Regions from separate parts of the Chishuiella sp. genome, predicted to be linked through region 3. Evidence: riboswitches for the same ligand, from Rfam matches in the RefSeq annotation. Region 3 holds a riboswitch; each other region holds the start of a gene.
The links. Region 3 has a riboswitch for S-adenosylmethionine ahead of RT575_RS01690 (homocysteine S-methyltransferase family protein). Riboswitches for the same ligand answer to the same signal wherever they lie in the genome.

Region 1 (7,967 bases), 320 kb from region 3:
TTGTTGGAATTTATTTTCAAACCATTCAACAGCTTTAGCTTGAGCTGAAGATTGTTGTAAATCTTCTTTTACTTCCCAACCTTTAATTAATCGGAAAGCATTCCATATTTTATTAGCAAAATTACGTCCTTGTAAACATAAATCAACATCAAATGGTAAATCATTTCCAGCAGGAGCAGTTAATAACATTCCCATACGAGTTGCATCTGCACCATATTCATTCATCAATTCAATTGGATCTGGTGAATTTCCTAATGATTTAGACATTTTACGTCCTTGTTTATCACGTACAATTCCTGTGAAATATACATTTTCGAAAGGTAATTGATCTCTATATTCGTATCCAGCAACAATCATACGAGCTACCCAGAAAAAGATAATATCTGGACCAGTAACTAAATCTTGTGTAGGATAATAATAATTAATTTCTTCATTTTCTGGCTCATTAATTCCATTAAAAACAGAGATTGGCCATAACCATGAAGAAAACCAAGTATCTAAAGCATCTTCATCTTGACGTAAATCATCAATTGTTAAGGTTTGATTTCCTGTTTTTTCTTGTGCTAAAGGAAGAGCTTCTTCTTTTGTTAATGCGACAACAAAATCTTCGTTTCCATCCCCATAGAAAAATGCAGGTATTTGGTGTCCCCACCATAATTGACGAGATATGTTCCAATCCGTTACATTTTCCATCCAATTACGATATGTATTTTTAAATTTCGCTGGATGAAATTTAATTGTATCGTTCATTACATTATCTAAAGCAGGTTTTGCTAGATCTGTCATTTTCAAAAACCATTGATTCGAAATTTTTGGTTCGATAACAGCTCCTGTTCTTTCAGAAGTTCCTACTTTATTCGTATAATCTTCTACTTTTTCAAGTAAATCTTTTTCTTGTAATTCTTTCTCGATTTCTTTACGAACTTTGAAACGATCCATTCCTACATATTGTAATCCATGATCATTCAATTTAGCATCATCAGTAAAAATATCTATGAACTCTAAATTATGTTTTTTACCTAATTCATAATCATTCGTATCATGAGCTGGAGTAACTTTTAAACAACCAGTTCCGAATTCTAAATCAACATATTCATCTTCGATGATATTAACTTCTCTACCAACTAAAGGAACAATTACTTTTTGTCCTTTTAACCATTCATAACGTTCGTCATTAGGATTAATACATACAGCAGAATCTCCAAAAATAGTTTCTGGACGAGTTGTTGCTACAACTATATATTTATCAGAACCTACAACTTGGTATTTTAAATGATAAAGTTTTCCATTTTTTTCTTTATGAATAACTTCTTCATCAGAAATATTAGTTTTAGCCTCTGGATCCCAGTTTACCATACGGTAACCACGATAAATTAAGCCTTTGTTATAAAGATCAATAAATACTCGTTGTACTGATTCTGATAAATCAGCATCCATCGTAAATTTAGTACGATCCCAATCACAAGAAGCTCCTAATTTCTTTAATTGATCTAAAATAATTCCACCATGCTTATGAGTCCAATCCCAAGCGTGATCTAAAAATTTTTCTCTACCAATGTCAAATTTAGATACACCTTCTTCTTTTAATTTCGCAACAACTTTTGCTTCAGTAGCAATAGATGCATGATCTGTTCCTGGTACCCAACAAGCATTATATCCTCTCATACGAGCACGACGAATTAAAACATCTTGTATCGTATTATTTAACATATGCCCCATATGCAAAACACCTGTGACATTTGGTGGAGGAATTACAATTGTATAAGCTTTTCTTTGGTCTGGAGTAGATTTAAAATATTTCTTCTCCATCCAGTATTCATACCATTTTCCTTCAACTTCTTGAGGCGTATATTTTGATGCGATTTCCATTTGTAATTTCTTAAAAAAATAAAGTTCTGCAAAAATAACAATTCTTATCAAGAATACATATCATAATAGAAATATTATTTAGAATCTTTAGGTACTTACTTTTTATAAATAGATTTTTTAACATTAATTAAGAAATCTATTTGATAGATAATTATTTTAAAATATATATATTTCATATATTTGATATGACAATTTATTATCATTATGAAAAAAATTATGTTTTTAGGTGCTTTTGTATTAGGAGTATCATCACTTTTTGCACAAACACTTACTTTAGAAAAAGAAGAAATTCAATTTGGTAATTTGAAATTGAATACAGAAGTAACTTCTAAAATGAAAGTTACTAATACAGGTGACAAACCTCTAATTCTAAAAAGTGTTGTTGGATCTTGTGGTTGTACTATACCAGAATATGCTAAAACACCAATTGAACCAGGAAAATCTAGTGATATTGTAATAAAATATTCTACTGGAGGAGTAAAAGGAGATTTTAATAAATCTGTAACTATCACTTCTAATGATCCTGTTAGTTCTAGAAAAATCTTTAGAATAAAAGGTAAAGCTGAATAATATTAAAAAGCCAAGCTAAATGCTTGGCTTTTTAATGTTCAAATATTTTATTTTGCTAAAAGTCTTAATGTAACATGATTACTAAAAGTTTCAATTTTATTCTCTTTTTGAGAGAATTCAACTGTCATTGTTCCATCAAACTCTTCCAAATCCAAAATCTTTATTTTATCATTTAACTGAATATCTTTAGAATTTAAATATTTCAAAAAATCTTCTGAAGAATAAATTACAGCACAAATTTCTACCTCATCACCTTTTTTAAATTCAGCTAATTTTTTATAGTTTACAATTTCAAAATTTCCTTCTTTATCAGGAATTGGAGAACCATGAGGATCAACTTTAGGATAATTTAAAATCTCATCCATTTTATCAAAAAATAAAGGGCTTTGGATATGTTCAATCTGTTCTGCAACTTCATGAACCTGCTCCCAGCCAAATCCCATTTTTTCAACTAAAAACATTTCTGTTAATCTATGTTTTCTAACAATCAAAGATGCTTTTATTATTCCTTTTTCAGATAAACGTAAGGGCTTATATGACTCATAAATGACCAAATCTTTTTCAGCTAATTTTTTCATCATACTATTTACAGTAGGCATTTTTATTTCCAAATGCTTACTTAAATCCTTAACATTAACTTCTCCTTTACCATTTTTAGATAAATGAAATAGAGCTTTTAAATAGTTTTCTTCAACTAATGAATTCATTAGACAAATATAATTTAAAGAATTCATTATTTAGAAAACTTTTAATTTTATACTTAGATAAATCAATAAAAAACTAATAGCAATTAATTTATAAATTAACTGCTATTAGTTCACGAAATTTATTCAAAAGCAATTATAGAAAGGTTAGGATTATGAATAAAATTATTATCTTTTAATTTATTTATATCAATCAAACCTATAATATGATTATAATCTTTACTCTCATATCGTTCTTCGACTTCTTGAAAAACAGCAAAATAATCATCTAATTTTATTGAAGAACCAAGATAAATTTTCACAATTCCTGATTGATTAAATTTTCCTTTTTCTGAATTCTCGTACTTTCTTATAGAATATTTATAATCATATTTAAGTGCAGATATATCACTTAATACTGCAGACGCTGTCGGAAATCTCCCTGCTCCTTTTCCATAAAGAAATTGTTCATCAGATAAAGAACTTCCAATCAAAACACCATTATATTCGTTGTTAACTAATGCAATTGTTTTATCCAAAGGAATAAACGTTGGTAAAACCGTCGAATTTATTTCGTTAGTTTCTGGAATTATTTGAGATTTAGCAATTAACTTTATTGTATAACCTTTTTCTTTAGCATATTTCAAATCTTGAATCTGTAAAGATGTAATTCCTTTTCTTATAACATCATCTACATTTATTTTTTTACCAAAAGCATGTAGAGTTATTATAGATATCTTACTCGCAGCATCAAAACCTTCTACATCTGCAGTTGGATCAGCTTCAGCAAAACCATTTTCTTGTGCTGATTTTAATGCATTTTGATAAGATTCATTCTCATTGACCATTTTAGTTAAAATATAATTAGTTGTTCCGTTTACAATTCCAGATACATAATTTAACAAATCATTATCAAAATATTCTTCTAGATTTCTAATAATAGGAACAGAACCGCAAACCGCAGCTTCATAAAGAAAAGAAACATTATTTTTTTCTTGTAATTCTAATAATTCTCTATGATGATCTGCTATTACTTTTTTATTTGCACTAACAACATGTTTTCCTTTACTAAAGGATTTTTTTATAATAGAATACGCCGCATCAGCTTCAGATATAAGTTCTACTACAAGATTTATATCTTCATCATCTAATATATCATCTGCGTTTGTAGAAAATAATTCTTTTGGTGCGTTACGTGGTTTATCTATATCTTTTATAACTATTTTTTTTATTGTAGCATTTATTTGAGGTTTATCCTCTAAAACCTTGTAAATTCCTTCACCGACTACTCCAAAACCAAATAAACCAATGTTTAACTTTGCCATATCTTTAAATTGTAAAATGTTTTTGATATCAAGACAAGTAGATAAAAAAAATGATCCAACTGTCTAAATAAAAACAGATGAACCAATTTTAATAAAATTATTATTGATTGATTGAATTTTGTTTTTATTCATCTCCCCTATTAAGGATGGATTTAGCACCTTGATGTGTAATCAGGTTGCTAAAGTTTCATCGGGCCATTTCCCTCCACTTTTCTTGATAAATTGTAAATTTTATAAACTATTTCGTTGGCACAAATCTACTACATTTAAAATGTATTATCCAAATAAAAAAGACTAAATTTATTCATATTTTTCTATAAATAATTAAAAAACAATACAAAACATAATTTTATTCTGTTTTTTATTAATATACATAATTTTATTCTGTTTTATTAAGTTTTAATAAAAAACATATTTTAACATGAAAAATCACTAATATAAATTATTAGAAAGATTTATTTTGATTTAACTATTTATTAACTATTTTAACAATACGATAACTTAACGTTTATTTTTCCTTAACATTCAGTTTATATCCAAAAATTAGTTTTACATCCAAATTAAACACATAAACATTAACTAGATGATAAAACAATTTACAACTTTAGCTGCATTAACCGCCACCACAATTTGTGTATACGGACAAGGAACACAAGCTTCTATTTCTGGAAAAGTCTTCAACGAAAATGGGAATGGAATACATACTGTAACTGTACAAGTGAAAAACGAATCCACAGGTTTTACAACTTCCACATTTACTAATGAAAAAGGTGAGTTCTATTTTAAACAATTACCTTTAGGTGGACCTTATACCATTACTGCTATCTCTAACGAATATGGAGAAGAAATAAAAGATGGATATCAATTAAATCTTGGTGATGATATAAAAATTGATTTTAACCTAAATTCTTCCCCTGAAATAATAGAAATTGAAGGTGTAGAAGTTAGAGCAAATTCATTAAAAAATACAATAAAAAATATAGGCTCTTCTACGTCTGTTACAGCAAAAGACATTGAGAGATTACCTGTTAATGGAAGAAATTTCACTTCATTAATCGATCTATCACCATTAAGCTCTGGAAGTAATTTATCTGGTCAATTAGCATCGTCTACAAACTTTACTATAGATGGTATGACTGCAAAAAATCCAACTTCTGGTGGGGCTACAAATAGAAACGGTGGACCATATTCTATTTCTATGGAATCCGTTCGTGAGTTTGCTGTTGTAACAAACGCTTATGATGTTACTTATGGCCGAAGCGGTGGAGGAACTATAAATACTGTTACTAAATCAGGAACAAATACTTTATCAGGAAGTGCATTTATGTTTGGTCGTACTGACTGGTTATCTAGTCCTTATGATATTAATGCAAATAAAAGAGATTCTAAATTTTCTACTTATCAATATGGTTTTACACTAGGAGGACCAATTATCAAAGATAAACTTCATTATTTCTTTGCATGGGATCATCAAGCACATTCTTCACCATTAATTATAGCTGACCTTAGAAATGAACAAGATGAAGCAAGATATAATTTAAGTCAATCTTCTCTTGATCGTTTCGTTGATATTTCAAGAAGAAAATACGGTGTTGCTAATTCGCCACAGTTTGGCCAATTTGATCGTAAAAGAGGAACTGATGCATTATTTTTGAGATTAGATTGGCAAATTAATGATCGTAATTTATTAACAATTCGCAATAATTACGTAAATGATAGAAATAATCTTGGATTAGGTGATAATACTTCTATAAATTTATATGAAGTTTATGGTGATGTAAACTCTGTTGATAATAGCTTAATGGCAAGTTTACGATCTAAACTATCTTCTAAATTAACAAATGAATTAAAAGTTCAACATTTGTACACTTCAGAAGAATCTACACCTAATAGCCAATTACCTAAATCAAATATTCCTCGTGCAATTGTAGAACGAGTACAATCTAATGTTAACGGAAAGGATGTATTTACAAACATACAAATTGGTGGACAACGTTATTCTCCCGAAAATTTTTATAATCATGTTTTTCAAATTACTGATAACTTATATTGGAATACAGAAAAAATAAATTACACTTTTGGGTTTGATATGATGTATACACATATGAATTCCCTTTACGGAAGTGAAATGAATGGTCGTTATTACTTTACTGGTTTAGATAACTTTGATAATTTAACTCCTTACCGTTACGCAAGAGAAGTATATCTAAATGAAGACAATAGAGTAAAACAAAATATTCTTGCTACTGGTGTTTATGGACAATTACAGACTAAACTTGCTCCTGGATTAGAATTAATAGGTGGATTAAGATTAGATTATACTCATTATTTTAATAAAGGAAACTTTAATCAATTAGTTTATGATGAACTTGGATTAAGAACTGATAATGTTTTAAAAACATTTCAAGTACAACCTCGATTCCAATTTACTTGGGATTTAAACGAAAATAAAACAGATATTGTACGTCTTGGAGCTGGTATTTTTGGTTCTGATATTAATAACTATGCAATGATTAATAACATGGTTTTTGATGGTACTAGAGTTGCTTCTATTGATGTACAAGGAGATTTAGTTCCAAGACCTGATTTTATTGGTTACAGACAAAACCCTAGCTCAGCACCTGGAGCAGAATTATTCAACAATCCAAACATTCCTAAAATATCAACTATAAACATGAATTCAAAAGATGCTAAAGTTCCTGTTGTGTACAAAGCAAATGCTTCATATACGCATTTCTTTAGCAATCGTTTCAAAGTTGGAGCACATGCTTATATGTCTTTAGGTAGAAACAACTATATGTATGTTGATAGAAATATGGTCGATCAACCTTTCTTTAGAATCGCTGCAGAAGATAATCGTGGTGTATATGTACCTGCAAATTCTATTAATACTACAAATGGAGCTACTGATTGGATGTTAGGTAGAAAAAGTGATAAAATTGGTCGCGTACTAGAAATGGTTAGTGATGGAAAAGTTAATCAATATGCCTTTGTTATTGATGGAACATATAACTATTATAAAGAAGGACAAATATCTGTTTCATATACATGGAATGATACAAAAGATAACACTTCATACAATGGAAATGTTGCTAACTCAGCTACTTTATCTCTTTTAGTAAAAGATGATCCTAGAAACTTAAGTAAAATGACTTATTCTGATAATCATTTTCGTCATAAAGTTGTAATATACGGAACTACTCCAACATTTTGGGGGATAAACGCAGGAGTTCGATTTTCTGCTATCGGAGGAACTCGATATTCTTTAGGTGTTAGTGGTAATATGAATGGAGATTTTGTAAACTCTAATGATTTAGCTTATATTTATGATATTAATAATCCGAATACTCCAGAATATTTACGTGCTGGAATACAAGCTATATTAGATAATCCTAATGTTGAAAATAACACAAAGAAATATATTCGTAAAAGTTTCGGGAAGATAGCTGAAAGAAATGGAGGTATTAATGGGTTTTATGGTTATGTAGATTTACGTTTATCTAAAAAAATAAAAATTGTA
Region 2 (7,967 bases), on a different contig from region 3:
AAAAGTTGTAATAAAACGAGGTGTAAAATTTGATAAACGTTTTACAAATGGTCTTATAGAGCATGAAATTGGGGTGCACATGGTAACAACAATGAATGCATTAGATCAGCCTTTAAAAATATTTAGTATTGGTTTACCAGTAAACACATTAACTCAGGAAGGTTTAGCTATTCTTAGTGAGTATTATACAGATTCTATTAATCATAATCGTTTACGTGAATTAGGTTTACGCGTAATAGCAGTTAATTTATTGACAAACGGAAAATCTTTCAATGAAACTTTTATGGTTCTAATGGAAGAATACAGTATGCAACCAGAAGATGCTTTTTATCTAACAACTCGTGTCTATCGTGGTGGTGGATTTACAAAAGATGCTTTGTATTTGAAAGGTTTAAAGACAATATTGAATTATGTTGATCAAGGTCGTTCTTTAGATAATTTATTAATTGGAAAAACATCTGTAAAATATATAGATACAATTGATGAATTGGTGGAACGTAAAATGATAAACAAACCAAAATATCACACAAAAATCTTTAAAAAACATAAAGAGAATCCAGAAATTAATCCTCTTTTACAATATATATTCAACGGAATAAAAGATTAAAAAAATAAAACCTCATCTTGTTTTGGATGAGGTTTTATTTTTTTTTGATAAATTCAAGATTATAATTTAGTATTTATCAATAATAATATAGCTTTTGGGCAATGCCTACGGCCCACGCTTTATCGCTCCCAATCTTTTTACTTCACTAGCTCACTCCGTAAAAAGGATTTCCGCTACAATCGTTATTGCAGATTAAAAATTTGAGATATTAAATTTTAGTAATGAGATTAATTTTACTAATTATTGTGTCGTTTTTGAGTCTTTGGAAATATAAATTATTTTTTATATTATGTATTTATTTTTTAGTACGAATTTGCAATAGTGATTGAAGCGGCATCCTTTTATAAACAATTCATCTTCTTTAAAAAATATAAATGTGATTGTTTATAAAAGATATAGCGTAAAGCACGCTGCAGAGCAATTGCCCAAAAAATAATCATAATTTTTAAACATTTTTTTGAGTATTTTTATCAAAGAAGAATATTATAATTCCAAGTGCTATTATTCCTAAACCAAATAAACTTTCTTTTGGTTTTTGCATTAATACAAAATAACAGATATATAAACTGAAAGCTAAAAATATAGCAGGAAGAATATAGAAAAATTTACTTTTTATAATTGTCAATTCATCTTTCTTAATAAAGAATGCTGTAGAAATTGCTAAAGTTGATAGAATTTGTAGTACAAAAGAAGTATAAGTAAATATAACTTCAAAATCACCAGAAAATATAAGTAAAATACTAATTGTTGTATGTACCCAAATAGCACGAACAGGAATTTTATGCTTGTTTTCTTTTGCCATAAAACTCCATAATTTATTTTCTCTTGCAGTTGCTTGTGAAAGGCGAGAACCAATCCATAAATAACCACTAATAGTAGCAATTAATTGAAGAGCAATAAAACAGCTCACCCATTTTACATGTGGTCCTAATATATTTGCAAAAGAAATATTTGCAATATCCTCTTTTCCTATAAGGGAAGTAGCTGTTGCATGTTTTAAAAAAACAAAATTCAATAAAACATAAGATAGGGTAACGAAAACAACGCCAATAAAAAGTGCTTTTGGTAAATTTTTCTTTGGTTGATTTATTTCTTCTATAATATACGAAGCAGAGTTCCATCCTATATATGCAAAAGTTACATAAACCAAGGATGTAGCAAAAGCTGGTAACATTAATTCATCTTTAAAAGAAGTGTCAAATGAGATAGCATTTGGTGAAACAGTTGGAACAAAATAAAGTCCAATTCCTATGAGAACTAGGATAAAAGAAACTTTGAGTATTGTGAATATGTTTTGAAATTTACTACTCAAATTTAAACTAAATGATTGAGAAATGGCAACCATTAATATAATTGCTATTGCAAATTCTTTTCCTAGATTCAATCCAAAACTATTTAAATATTTCCCCATTGCCAATGCTGCTAAAGAGATTGGAGCTGAGAAACCAACAAATAAAGAAATCCAACTAGAGAGATAACCAAAAATGGGATGGTATGTTCTAGAAAGATAAATATAATCTCCTCCAGATTGCTTAAATTTAGAAGCAAGTTCAGAATAAATAAAAGCTCCAATTAATGCTAAAAACCCGCCAATAATCCAAAGAAATAGAATAGAAGTTGTATTCTTTAAATCTGATATCTGATAACCTAAACTCGTAAAAACTCCAGTTCCAATCATATTCGATATCACTAAAGCAGCTGCGGTTTTCCAACCAATTTTATGATGTGCCATAAATAAAAAGTAATCAAAAAATAAAATTCCGAATGATTGATTAGTTAAAACTAAGATAATCACTCGGAATAAAATATGTATTTAAAATTTTTAAAATTTAAAACTTGCTCGTGCAAAATAATATGCTCCTGTCATTCCCATTTGTACAGGTGCATAAGGGAATACACCGTAATATGAATTTTCATAGACTTGTTTATCAGGGAAGATATCGAATAGATTATTCGCTCCGATTGTAAAATTAAAATATTTTGTAATATCATATCCAATAGAAGCATCTGTAACAACTTTTCCTGTGTGTTGCTGAATACTTCCATAAGGATATCCATTTCTTTCAACTTTTCCAAAGTATGTATTACGAACCATAAAATTAAAACCTGAAATGGCATAGTTTAAAGCTAAAGTAGCTTTAGTTTTAGGGCTTAAAGATTCAATAATATTTACTTGGTCAGGTCCAAAAAATTGTTGTCTTGGAATAGTTAATGTTTTAGGAAAATGATAATCTACAATTTTTGTTTCATTCAAATTCCCAGATAAACTTGCATTTAATTTACCTCTACCTAATCGTGTATCATAAGATATAACTAAATCCAAACCTTTCGTTTCTGTGTCAATAGCATTTGTAAAAATTCTTCCAGAAACAATTCCATATTTTTCAAAAGCAGGATCTACAATATCAGACGTTAATACAATTCGGTCTTTTACTTTGATATAATATCCATCAAGAGTTATGAATAATTTAGAAATAGGTCTAAATGTTAATCCTAAACTTGCATTAACAGATTTCTCTTGTTTTAATTTATCTAAACCTAGTTCACGAGATAAATCAGAATCATTTCTAATAATTCCTTTTGTACCAAGTTTTTGAACTCCATCATCTAAATAGAAATCTGTGTAAGCATTACTAAAATATTTTTGTTGTAAAGATGGTGCTCTAAATCCTGTAGAAATTGCTCCTCGAACAGAAAAACCTTTGGCATATTCGTAGCGTAATGCTAATTTTCCATTAACGGTATTTCCTACATCAGAATAGTTTTCGAAACGTCCAGCAATATCAGCAGAAAAATTTCCGAATTTAAATTCTCCATCTGCATAGGCAGCAACAGATTGTCTATCTGCTTTTATAACACTTGAAGGTCTGAAACCACCAAAAGTTTCCGAACCAGAACCTACGTATGAAGCCTCGTCACCAGCTCCAATTTGATATTGTTCGTAGCGGTATTCTCCTCCAAAGGCTAAATTAAAAAAATGATTGATTTTTTTAGAAAAATCTAAATTCACAACATCTTGTAAAAACTGATGTTTTCCTGCATAAAAATTAGTAGGTGAATCTGTTCCTAAAGATTGATTGATAGAATTAATAACGTCATATTTAAAAGAATTTACACCTAATGTGTTACTCAAATCAACTTTCCAACCATTAAAAGAATAACGTAATCCTGTTGAGTTAGAATAATCGTTGATATTTGATTTTATTGTTGCTTGAAAACCATTTGGATAAACTTTTAGAGACTCTGCATTTAGATCACTTGGTAAACGACGAAAACCAAAACCTTGACCTTGGCGTAAGCTTACTCCACCAAATGTATAAAATTCTAATTTGTCTGTTAATTTAGTTTCTGCATTAACAAAAAATTGTTGATTTTTTATTGCCGCATCACCAATTTGGAATCTGAAATCATTTCTAGTTAATCCTCTTTCTGATAAAATTGCATCATCTGCAGCTCTTGCAGCAGTAGGATCATCAGCAAAATCGTATGCAAAATTATCACCATATATATCTAAATTATTATTTTTAGAACGATTTGTTTTTTTACGATCACTAATTACAGCTGAGAATACAATAGAACCTTCTTTACCTAATTTAGTCCCATAGCTACCATTAAAATTATAAGTTTGTCCATCATTTCTAGATGTTTGTCCATACGTAAAGGATGCATCACCTCCTGGTTTAGATTTTAAAACAATATTTACCACACCAGCTATAGCATCAGAACCATATTGTGCCGCTGCACCATCACGAAGTACTTCTATTTTCTCAATAGCAGAAACAGGGATAGCTCCTAAATCGGTACCTACAGAACCATTTCCTACAGTATTTTGATAGTTTACTAATGAAGTTGAATGTCTTCTTTTTCCATTAATAAGAACTAAAACTTGATCTGGCCCCATTCCTCTTAATGTTACAGGATCTATATGTTCTGTACCATCTGAAGCTGATTGGCGAACTGAATTGAAAGATGGAATAACATAATTCAAAATATCATTTACAGATAACTGAGGTGATGATGTTTTTAATTTTTCTACATCTATTACATCGACAGGCACAGGAGAATTTACTACAGTTCTTTCAGAAGTACGGCCACCAATTAGAACAACTTCGTTCAAATTTGTTTCGTCTTCTTTAACGTCTTGGGCAAGAGCAAAAGATGTGCCTAGTATAGCTAGAGTTGTAAGTAAAAATTTGTTTTTTTTCATGTTTATTTTAATAAAAAATATCAAGAAACCAACATAAAAAAGTAGAATAAAAGTTAAATTCTTTTGTTCTCATCTTTCCCTTTTATTTGGGTTGGATTTAGCACCTTTTTATCATAATTTATTGGTTGCTAAGGTTTCAAAGGGCCAATCCCTCCACCTTTCTTGATAAGGACAGCAAAGATAATGTTAATAAAATGAAAAGAAAAAATAAATCTCTATTATTTTTGTAGAGTTTAAGTATTTAACAAAAATAGAATTGATTAATAGTTTGATACTTCTATTTTAAAACAATAATGAAACAACTATAATTTTATAGGGTAATAATGAATAAAATTTAATATTTTTATTCATATAAATAGATAATAAATGGGACTAAAATTAAAACCTATTGATGTTGTTGATAACATAACTAAGGAAGAATTTACAGAAAAATATTTAAAAACACGTCAGCCTGTAGTTATAAAGAACATGTCGAAGAATTGGCCCGCTTATAAAAAATGGACTTTTGATTATATGAAAGAAGCTGTTGGAGATATAACACTTCCTTTATATGATAGTTCTAAAGCTGATCCAGCAGCACCTATTAATGCTCCAGTTACAGAAATGAAATTTTCAGATTATATAGATCTTATAGAAAATGAACCAACAGATTTGAGAATTTTTTTCTTTGACCCAATAAAACATGCTCCGAAGTTGTTAGATGATTATGTTTTTCCTAAGGAACTTATGGGAGGTTTTTTAGATAAATATCCTAGTTTGTTTTTTGGAGGAGAGGGTTCTGAGACATTTCTTCATTTTGATATAGATATGCCACATATTTTTCATACACATTTTAATGGAAGAAAACATGTTTTGCTTTTTGAATATAAATGGAAGGAAAGACTTTATAAATTGCCATATGCAACTTATTCTTTAGAGGATTATAGTATTGAACATCCCGATTTTGATAAATTTCCTGCTTTAGATGGAGTAGAAGGTATTGAATGTTTTTTAGAGCATGGTGATACATTATTTATGCCAACAGGTTGGTGGCATTGGATGAAATACCTTGATGGAAGCTTTTCAATTTCTTTAAGAGCATGGGATAAATCTTGGGCTGTAAAAACACATTCTTTATGGAACCTTGTGGTACAAAGAAACTTTGATAATTTTATGAAGAAAAATTTTAAAGGTAAATACATGGATTGGAAAGAAAAAGAAGCCATTAAAAGAGCAGAATATGCTTTAAAAAATAATAGACCTAGTTGATTAAACTAGGTCTATTATTTTTAAAAAAAGCTACAATTCATATACTGAATGTAGCTTTTTTATGTTATTATTTATTTCCAATAATTCCAAACTTTACCATCGAATACAGCAAATGAGTCACTTTCTGTATCATAGCAAATAGTACCAGCTACAGGTGACAAGATATTTTCATGAGGTCTAAATACTTTTGGAAGTATTAAAGCTTTATCAGTAGATTCTAGTATTAAAACACCTTCTGCTTCACTACTTTCAGCACCTATAATTACACCTTTACCAATTTCCTCAGTTGTATTAATATTTGCTGAGGTACTTATATCATTATTGTTTTCATCTTTTTGCGCATCAAAACTTCCTTCATCACTAAGTTCTAACCATTCGTTGTTTTGGAAAACTTTTACTTTTAAATCATTTTTATCAATTAAAAGAGTCCCATTTGTATAGTTAGTTGTAGTTTCTATATCTGCTATAGGTAAAATAATTCCTTTTTTTTCATTTCCAAAATCAAGTATTCCAGCTCCATCAACTTGATTTTTACCTATTGATACTTGAGCATAAAGTAAGTTTGTGCTCAAAATAAGACATAATATAATAAATTTTTTCATGTTTAAAATTTTATTCATTACAAGATTTTTGAATACAATTCCATGTACTACCATTGTATATACTGATACATTTTTTATCATCACTAATATCAAATATAATCATTCCTTTTACCCAATTATTTGCTCCAATAGCTGTAGGGGTTGTTCTTGTTAAGACCATGCCTTTTTTACCAGATTCGAGAACTAAGAATCCATTTGGAACATTTTCTGGCCAATTACTAAATTGACTTTTTAATGTAGAAATACCTGTATTAGAATCAATTGTCGTGCCGCCGGTTGGAGATTTAGTACAATATGAGCAATAATCTAAATCAGTTTCACCATTAGCATTAATTGTAGATGAACCTAAACAAATATCTTCTGATTCACTTGTTAGATCATAACTAAAAGTTGATTCAACAGGGTTTAATGTATCAGGATTAATTTCATAATTAGATATATCATTAGATGCTTTTACTTTAAATGTTATAGTGCTTATTCCAGCAGGAAGAGTAATATCCTCATATTCTAGACTTCCATCATCTCCAGTATTAGTACCAATATTTAGACCGCTAGAAGTTGTAATACTATTATTCACTAAAGTAAACACTTCGCTATCATATTCTAAGTTTAAGAAAATATTAGACAAAGTAAAACTATTAGGATTATTAATATTTAATGTTACTTCGATTTCATCATTAAGTACAAAACACTTTTTATTTAAAGACATAGACGTTATCACACGTTTTGGTCTATCCGAATCTACTGCAGATGTAATTGTAACTGATTCTCCAGTTAAACGATCAATACTAGAAATTTCAGTTGTAATTCCTGATGAGTTTTCGTAACTTAATTTTGCTTGATTATTATAATCTCCTGCAGTGGCAGAATCATCAAATATTGCTATGGCTCTAACTGTATATAAACTTCCACCTCCTGGAATTTTTAAATTATTTAATTTAAGTGTGCGAGTTCCATATCCTGTAATATCTCCATCTATTTCAAGTTCTGTAGAGACAGATTCATTTACCCATATCATACCTTCTGGTAATTCATCAGTTAAATCTGTAATTTTAGTATCACAATTTGTATTTACGAAACGGAAAGAATAATCAACTTCATCACATAATAATACTTCTGTTGTACCTTGTTTTGTAAATATAATTCCATCTTCATTTGGTTCAGGTAAAGGAGCAGGGCAATAAAATTCAATAGGTCCTATTCCTAAATGCATTGCTCCTGATGAAGTAGATGAATGGGTAACAGTATTAATTATTTGAATTTCTTGTACAGTATTTTCAAATTCAACAAACATACGTCCTCT
Region 3 (7,967 bases):
ACTAATTGTAAATATATTTCCTAGAATAACAAAAGTAATACCTTCATCTTTGGTAGCAATAATTATTGTATTTTTAGTAGTTTTCGGATTTAATATTGACACAAAAACTGTTGGAGACATTGCAAGTATAAAAGGAGGTTTACCATCTTTCCATATTCCGAATATTCCTATAGATATAGAAACTTTTAAAATTATATTACCTTATTCAATAATAATGGGATCTGTTGGATTAATAGAAACATTATTAACATTAACATTAGTCGATGAAATTACAGAAACTCGTGGTTCATCAAACAAAGAATGTATTGCACAAGGAACAGCTAACATAGCAAATGGTTTTTTTGGTGGTATGGGAGGTTGTGCAATGATTGCACAAACATTTGTTAATTTAGAAGCTGGTTCAAGGAGTAGAATTGGCCCTGCTATTGGTGCCATAACAATTCTTATCATAATTTTAATAGGTTCTCCTGTTATAGAGAAAATTCCAATGGCTGCATTAGTTGGAGTAATGATGATGGTTGCTATTTCTACTTTCAAATGGGGATTTTTTAAACTCATTACAAAAATGCCTTTATCTGATATAATTATAAGTATTTTAGTTGCTGGTATAACTGTTATTTTACATAATTTAGCTTTAGCTGTTTTTATTGGTGTAATAATATCTGCACTTATATTTGCTTGGGATAATGCAAAACGTATTAGAGCAAGAAAATCAATCGATGAAAAAGGTCGTAATTTATATGAGATTTATGGACCGTTATTTTTTGGTTCTACAACTGCATTTTTGGAAAAATTTAATATAAAAGAAGATTCTGACGAGATCATAATAGACTTTAAAGATAGTCGTATTGTCGATATGAGTGCAATCAATGCATTAAATACAATTACTTCTAAATATGCACAGCAAAATAAAAAAGTTATTTTAAGACATTTAAGTCAAGATTCTATAAATTTATTACATAAAGCAAAAACTGTAATAGAAATTAATTTAGAAGAAGACCCTACTTATAAAGTGTTATCTAAATAAAATTAATGAAAAAAAAAGGATTAATTATTGGAAAAGGTTGGTTAGGTAGTCGTATAGAAAATTATCTTTCTGATAAATATGATTTTATTACCACAAAACGTAAAGCTGATAAAGAGAATTGTATTTCTATTAATTTTGATGAACAAGTTGATAAAATCAATTTAAGCGATTTTGAATTTATCATAATTACTATACCATTTGGTAAAAGACAAAATTTAGAGGTATTAAATAATAAATTCAGTAACCTTATAAATTTCATTTCTGGTTATCAAAAACAAATTATAATAATTAGTAGCACTGGAATATATCCAGAATCTGATAATATAATTAACGAAAATTCATATACTAATGAAGAATTAAATGAAAACTACATATTCATAGAACAAAAAATACAAAAAGTATTCCCTCAAATTGTTATTCTTAGATTAGGTGGCTTAATGGGAGATGATCGATATTTATCAAGATATTTAAATTTAGAAAAATCTAATTTAAATACAGTTGTTAATCATGTCCACTATTTAGATGTTTGTCAATCAATAGAACATATATTAGACAAGCAAATATATAAAGAAACATATAATGTTGTTGCCCCATTACATCCAACTAAAGAAGAAATATTAGAATATCAAATTAATAAAAAAATTATGTATTCTAATTATAAAATAGGTAAAATAGTTTCCTCTAATAAATTAATTGAACGATTTAAGTTTGAATTTATTTATAATAATCCAATATTGATCCAATAATTTATTTTCTAACTTTTTTATTTTTATTCTGAAATACAAAATAAAATATTAAAATTGCAAGAACAGTTATTAAAATTGTATCCCAGTTATTCTTTACAAAAAAAATAATATTATCTAACATTTTTCTTCTTTTTGTAAATATAATAAAATATAGCAAGCTATACAACTAAACAAAAATCTAAGTAAAATACGAGATAAAAGAAATACCGATTATAAAACCGTTAAAAAAATAGATAATTAAAAGATTTGTAGGTAGATAAAAAATAGAGAGAAGATATTATAATTTAACAAATGAGGAGAAATTAATCTTCTCTCGTATTCTTAGTTTTAAAAATGTATGCAAATTTAATAAATTCTGAATTATATTCGGCTATATAGGTAATAATATTATGTTAAATCATAAAAAAAAGACAAAATGCTAATTTTATTAAGTAAATAAGAGTATTTATTTAATAAAATTAACTGAATTTTACTTAATGACACTTTTAAGTCAAAAAATTTATCAAATTCGAAATTTATCATAGAAAATAACTATCAATTTTTATGATAATTTTTAGAATAGATCTAAATGTTGGTTATATTTTTGTTGTGCAAATAACTATCATGCAAACAAACATAAAAATAGAGTCGTTAAGAAATGTTGATATTAATGAATTATCAGCATTATACAATTTGTCCTATAAGAATTACTATATACCAATTCATCTAAATGTAGATCAATTTCAGAAAAAACTGAAGATGGAAGACATTGATTTAGAATTTTCTATTGGTGCTTTTATAGATGATGTTTTAGTTGGATTTTTATTATATGGAATAAGAATTCAAAACAATCAAAAAGTAAGTTATATTGGTGGAACTGGTGTGTCACCTGAATTTAGAGGAAATAGAATAACACAACAAATGCTTGATTATAGTTTTTCTGAATTAAAGGCTATAAATGTAAAAAGTATTTATTTAGATGTGAACACTAAAAATGATTTTGCAATAAAAGCATATGAAACATGTGGTTTTGTAAAAACTAGAACTCTTAATAGTTACAAAGGTATTCCAATTTTAGTTGTAAACCCATTACATGAAATTAAGACTTTTTCAGATTTAAATTTAATTACAGAAAACTTTTGGGATATAAAACCTACATGGAAAAATGATATCCAAAGTATTAAAAATATCATTGATGATTGTTTAATTACAGGTATTTTTGAAGGTAATAATTTAGTTGCTTACAAAATCATTAATAAAAAGAATACTCGTATTTATGAATTTGGTGTTCATCATGAATATAGAAATAGATACTTAGCTTCTATTCTATTTAGTGATTTAAAAAATAAAGAAATCAAAATGATAAATATTGATGAAAATGAATTGACTACGAACAATTTCATCAAATCTCTTGGATTATCTATGTATGATAATCAATACGAAATGATTAAAACATTATAATAATAAAAAAAGAACTTCAAATGAAGTTCTTTTTTTATTACATATTCAATTAATTTTTATCTTCTTTCCTAAAAATTTTGGCTGTATACCAAACCAATTATCAATAAAAACTTTTGTTCTAGCGAAAAACTCTCTTACATTTGTTTTTAATCCTGCTTGTTTATTAACATCTTTAGCATTATACCCATAAGCATCAATCCCATTTTGTTTACCAATAAATATAGCTCGTTGATTATGAAATTTCTGAGAAACAACTATAAATTTTGATTGTCCAAATATTTCTTTTGCGCGAATCATTGAATCTAACGTTCTAAAACCAGCATAATCTAAATAAATAACATTCTCTGGAATACCTTTTTCTATTAATGCTTTTTTCATTGTTTCTGGCTCATTATAATCTTTTCGTCCATGATCTCCACTTAAAATAAAATGAGTCACTTTACCTGATTTGTATAGCTCATCGGCAGCAATAATTCTATAAGTAAAATAATAATTTTGGTAACCATTAACCAAATTAGGTGCTGTACCTAGAACCAAAGCAACTTTTGTTTCTGGCAATTCATTTACATTATATGTAACAAAATCTTTTGTCGATTTCTCTATTTTATAATTAGCATAAAAACTAAAAAGAACAACCACTAATAGTAGAAGTAGGAAATAAATAATTGTCTTTTTAAAAAATTTCTTCATAGGAAGCTATTTGGATTTTTGAAATGTAATCGAAAATAAAACTTTTTTTTTATTCTTTTCTATAAACCCAATCAAAACCATCATTATGATATCTAGGAAATAAGTGAACATGTAAATGCCCTATATCATTAAAATCTCCTCCATTTTGCATAATTGTATATCCATCTAAATTATATTCTTTTTTCAATTGAATTAATATTTTTTTAGAAAGTAAAGTTAATTTCAACAGTAAAGAATCCTCTAATTCATCAAAATCTAACACATCAATTTTAGGTATTATAGGTAAATGACCTTTATTTATAGATCAATATCCAAAAAAGCTAAAAAATTTTCATCTTCATAACTAAGTTATTATAAGTTATTGTTTTATAATATTTTACAAGAAAATACAATTTTGTTTAAATTTTTAATTAAAAATACTTATCTTAAACAAAATACTACCAAATGAAAAAAATTATATTATTACTATCTTGTGCTTCTATCTGTTCTTTTACTTTTAGTTGTAGTAGTGATGATGACACCGATTCTAGTGTTCTATCATATGAAAAATTGTTAAAAGAATCTGAAGAAAATTCTAAAATTCTAAATGACTTAAACCAAAATTTTATAACTACTAATGAAAATATCAGATTAAAGCCTCTTGAAATTAATACTAGCCCTTGGGATAATAGACCAATTTTTCAAACCTTGGGCACAAGAACTATCACTAAAAATCCTGCTAATAAAAAAGGTTATTATTCTTTTGTTTTCAAACCTGATATTGCAAAAAAATATGGTATACCTCCTGGACCTTATTGGTGTGAATTCTGGACTATTTCAGCAAGAGCTGAGTTGCCTGTAAACACACTAGCTTCAAGAGCTTTAGACACAGACCTAAAAGGATACTTAGCATTTAAACCACACAATAACAAAGAGGAACTTGGTGTAAGATATTCTACAACTGCAAATGGGTCATATCAAACTATAACCATGAGTACAAATTATTTTGTAATAGCTACTGATAGATCTGGATTGCTGTAAACAAAACAATTCCTCATGAATCTTTTAGAAATGGAGAATTTAGATTCTCTTATCAATATATTCAATGGTAAAACCATTCTAAAATAATTTTATACCTTTTAAAATTAAGGCAATAACAACTATAAAAATTTAAATAAAATTAATTAAAAATACTTTTTCTAAAAAACAATCGATATTTAGAATAAAATTCTAAACTGAGACAAATTATAAATTAAAAATCAATTGAATTAAGATGTATTATTAACTTAGTTTTTTGTCTTATAAATAATTCTTCATTTCACTGATTATCATTTTTTTATTATAAATAGAATAAATAATTTTGCATAACGCTTTATGACGAAAGATTGAGGGAATAGGCCCTATGAAATCTTAGCAACCCAAAGTAAGTTGGGTGCTACATCCTACTCTTTTTTAAAAAGAGAAATATGAAGAAATATGAGAACAACTTCCACTTTCGTTATACAGTCAAATTTTTATACAAAATGACATTAAACGATATATTAAAAGAACGAATTGTTATTCTTGATGGTGCTATGGGAACTATGATACAAAAGCACAATTTACAAGAAGAAGATTACAGAGGAGAAAGATTTAAGGATTTTCATACTTCGCTAAAAGGAAATAATGATTTATTGGTTCTTACACAACCAAAAATAATAAAAGACATTCATAGAGAATATTTAGAAGCTGGTGCTGATTTGTTAGAAACTAACACATTCAATGCTAATATAATTTCTATGGTTGATTATGACATGGTTGATTTAGTTGATGAATTAAACTATGAAGCAGTACGTTTAGCAAAAGAAGCTTGTATAGAATATTCTACACCTGATAAACCTCGTTTTGTTGTTGGCTCACTAGGTCCTACGAATAAAACTGCATCTATATCTCCACAAGTTAACGATCCTAGTTATAGAGATATAGACTTTGATACATTAGCCAATGTTTATTATCGACAAGCTAAAACAATGCTAGAAGCTGGTGCTGACGCCTTACTTGTAGAAACTATTTTTGATACTTTAAATGCCAAAGCTGCATTTTTTGGAATACAAGATGCTATTGATGAAACAGGAATAAATGTACCATTAATGGCTTCTGGAACAATAACAGATAAATCTGGTCGTACATTATCTGGACAAACAACAGAAGCATTTCTTATTTCATTAGAACATATCGATTTACTTTCTATTGGACTAAATTGTGCTTTAGGAGCATCAGATTTAATTCCTTATTTAGAAGTTCTTGCAGAAAAAGCTCCTTTCTATGTAAGCGCCTATCCAAATGCAGGATTACCAAATGCATTTGGTGGATATGATGAGACAGCAGAAATGATGCTAGATAATATACGTCCTTTTTTAGACAAAAAATTAGTGAATATAATTGGAGGTTGTTGTGGTTCAACTCCTAATCATATAAAACTGATGGCTGATTTAGCAAAACAATATGAACCAAGAAAAATAGATGAACGATGTCAGGTATAAAAATTCAACTTTCTGGATTAGAACCACTAATTATTCGAGAAAATTCCAATTTTGTAAATGTTGGAGAGCGTACAAACGTAACAGGTTCTAAACGTTTTTTACGATTAATAAAAGAAGAAAAATTTGAAGAAGCACTTCAAGTTGCTCGCGACCAGGTTGAAGGTGGTGCACAAGTCATTGATATCAACATGGATGAGGGAATGATTGATGGTGTTGCTTCTATGGTTAAATATTTACGATTAGTTGCCTCTGAACCAGATATTTCTAGAGTTCCTATTATGATAGATTCTTCTAAATGGGAAATTATAGAAGCTGGTTTAAAAAATGTTCAAGGAAAAGCAATTGTGAATTCTATTTCTCTGAAAGAAGGAGAACAACTTTTCATAGAACATGCAAAAAAAATAAAACGTTATGGTGCAGCTGCTATTATTATGGCTTTTGATGAAAAAGGACAAGCTGACAACTACGAACGTAGAATAGAAATTGTAAAACGATCTTATTATATCTTGGTTAATGAAGTAAAATTCAACCCAAGAAATATAATATTTGATATTAATATATTTCCTGTTGCAACAGGAATGGAAGAACATCGTAGAAATGCAATCGACTTTTTTAATGCGACAAAATGGATCAAAGAAAATTTACCTCATGCAATGGTTTCTGGTGGTGTTTCGAATGTTTCGTTTTCTTTTAGAGGAAACAATGCTGTTCGTGAAGCAATGCACACTGTTTTTCTATATCATGCCATAAAAAATGGAATGGATATGGGAATTGTAAATCCCGAAATGATTGAGATTTATGATGATATTCCAAAAGATTTACTAGAACATGTAGAAGATGTCCTTTTAGATAGACGAGATGATGCTACAGAGCGTTTAATTGACTTTGCCGAAGGATTAAAAGGTATTACAAAAGAAAAGAAAAAAGATGATGCTTGGCGAGAATTACCTTTAGAAAAGCGAATAGAGATAGCTTTAGTAAAAGGTATTACTGAATTTATTGACCAAGATACGGCTGAGGCTTTAGAAAAAATAGAATCACCATTACGAGTAATTGAAGGTCCTTTGATGGATGGAATGAATGTCGTTGGTGACTTATTTGGAAGCGGAAAAATGTTTTTACCACAAGTTGTAAAATCTGCTCGTGTAATGAAAAAAGCTGTGGCATATTTAACTCCTTATTTGGAAGAAGAAAAACTTAGAAATAAATCGGATAAAGAACCTGCTAAAATTTTAATCGCTACTGTAAAAGGTGATGTGCACGATATTGGTAAAAATATTGTTTCAGTTGTTTTGAGTTGTAATGGTTTCGAAATGATAGATCTTGGTGTGATGGTTTCTTGCGAAACTATTCTTGAAGAAGCTAAAAAACAAAAAGTTGATGTCATTGGACTTTCTGGCTTAATAACTCCTTCCCTAGACGAAATGGTACATGTTGCCAAAGAAATGAAACGACTTAATTTTGATATTCCTTTAATGATTGGTGGAGCAACTACTTCTAAAGCACATACAGCTGTTAAAATAGCACCTGAATATGATAAAGCTATTCATGTTTTAGATGCTT

Region 1: linked by a shared signal. The riboswitch ahead of RT575_RS00350 (homoserine dehydrogenase) and the one ahead of RT575_RS01690 (homocysteine S-methyltransferase family protein) in region 3 are both predicted to bind S-adenosylmethionine.
Region 2: linked by a shared signal. The riboswitch ahead of RT575_RS10325 (TonB-dependent receptor) and the one ahead of RT575_RS01690 (homocysteine S-methyltransferase family protein) in region 3 are both predicted to bind S-adenosylmethionine.

Annotation. Positions count from the first base shown of each region.
Region 1 covers NZ_DAMCLZ010000001.1:68,772-76,738, reverse strand. Annotated here, with positions in the region: gene RT575_RS00365 (valine--tRNA ligase) at 1-1,869, opposite strand, end outside; gene RT575_RS00360 (DUF1573 domain-containing protein) at 2,074-2,439, shown strand; gene RT575_RS00355 (metal-dependent transcriptional regulator) at 2,487-3,146, opposite strand; gene RT575_RS00350 (homoserine dehydrogenase) at 3,266-4,447, opposite strand; SAM riboswitch class I at 4,573-4,671, opposite strand; gene RT575_RS00345 (carboxypeptidase regulatory-like domain-containing protein) at 5,031-7,967, shown strand, end outside.
Region 2 covers NZ_DAMCLZ010000009.1:25,064-33,030, reverse strand. Annotated here, with positions in the region: gene RT575_RS10335 (flavohemoglobin expression-modulating QEGLA motif protein) at 1-607, shown strand, start outside; gene RT575_RS10330 (amino acid permease) at 1,053-2,339, opposite strand; gene RT575_RS10325 (TonB-dependent receptor) at 2,430-4,814, opposite strand; SAM riboswitch class I at 4,881-4,986, opposite strand; gene RT575_RS10320 (cupin-like domain-containing protein) at 5,181-6,062, shown strand; gene RT575_RS10315 (hypothetical protein) at 6,134-6,664, opposite strand; gene RT575_RS10310 (hypothetical protein) at 6,675-7,967, opposite strand, start outside.
Region 3 covers NZ_DAMCLZ010000001.1:388,822-396,788, reverse strand. Annotated here, with positions in the region: gene RT575_RS01720 (SulP family inorganic anion transporter) at 1-1,027, shown strand, start outside; gene RT575_RS01715 (hypothetical protein) at 1,033-1,773, shown strand; gene RT575_RS01710 (GNAT family N-acetyltransferase) at 2,377-3,213, shown strand; gene RT575_RS01705 (ElyC/SanA/YdcF family protein) at 3,259-3,903, opposite strand; gene RT575_RS01700 (HIT domain-containing protein) at 3,953-4,204, opposite strand; gene RT575_RS01695 (hypothetical protein) at 4,348-4,923, shown strand; SAM riboswitch class I at 5,252-5,355, shown strand; gene RT575_RS01690 (homocysteine S-methyltransferase family protein) at 5,406-6,404, shown strand; gene metH (methionine synthase) at 6,392-7,967, shown strand, end outside.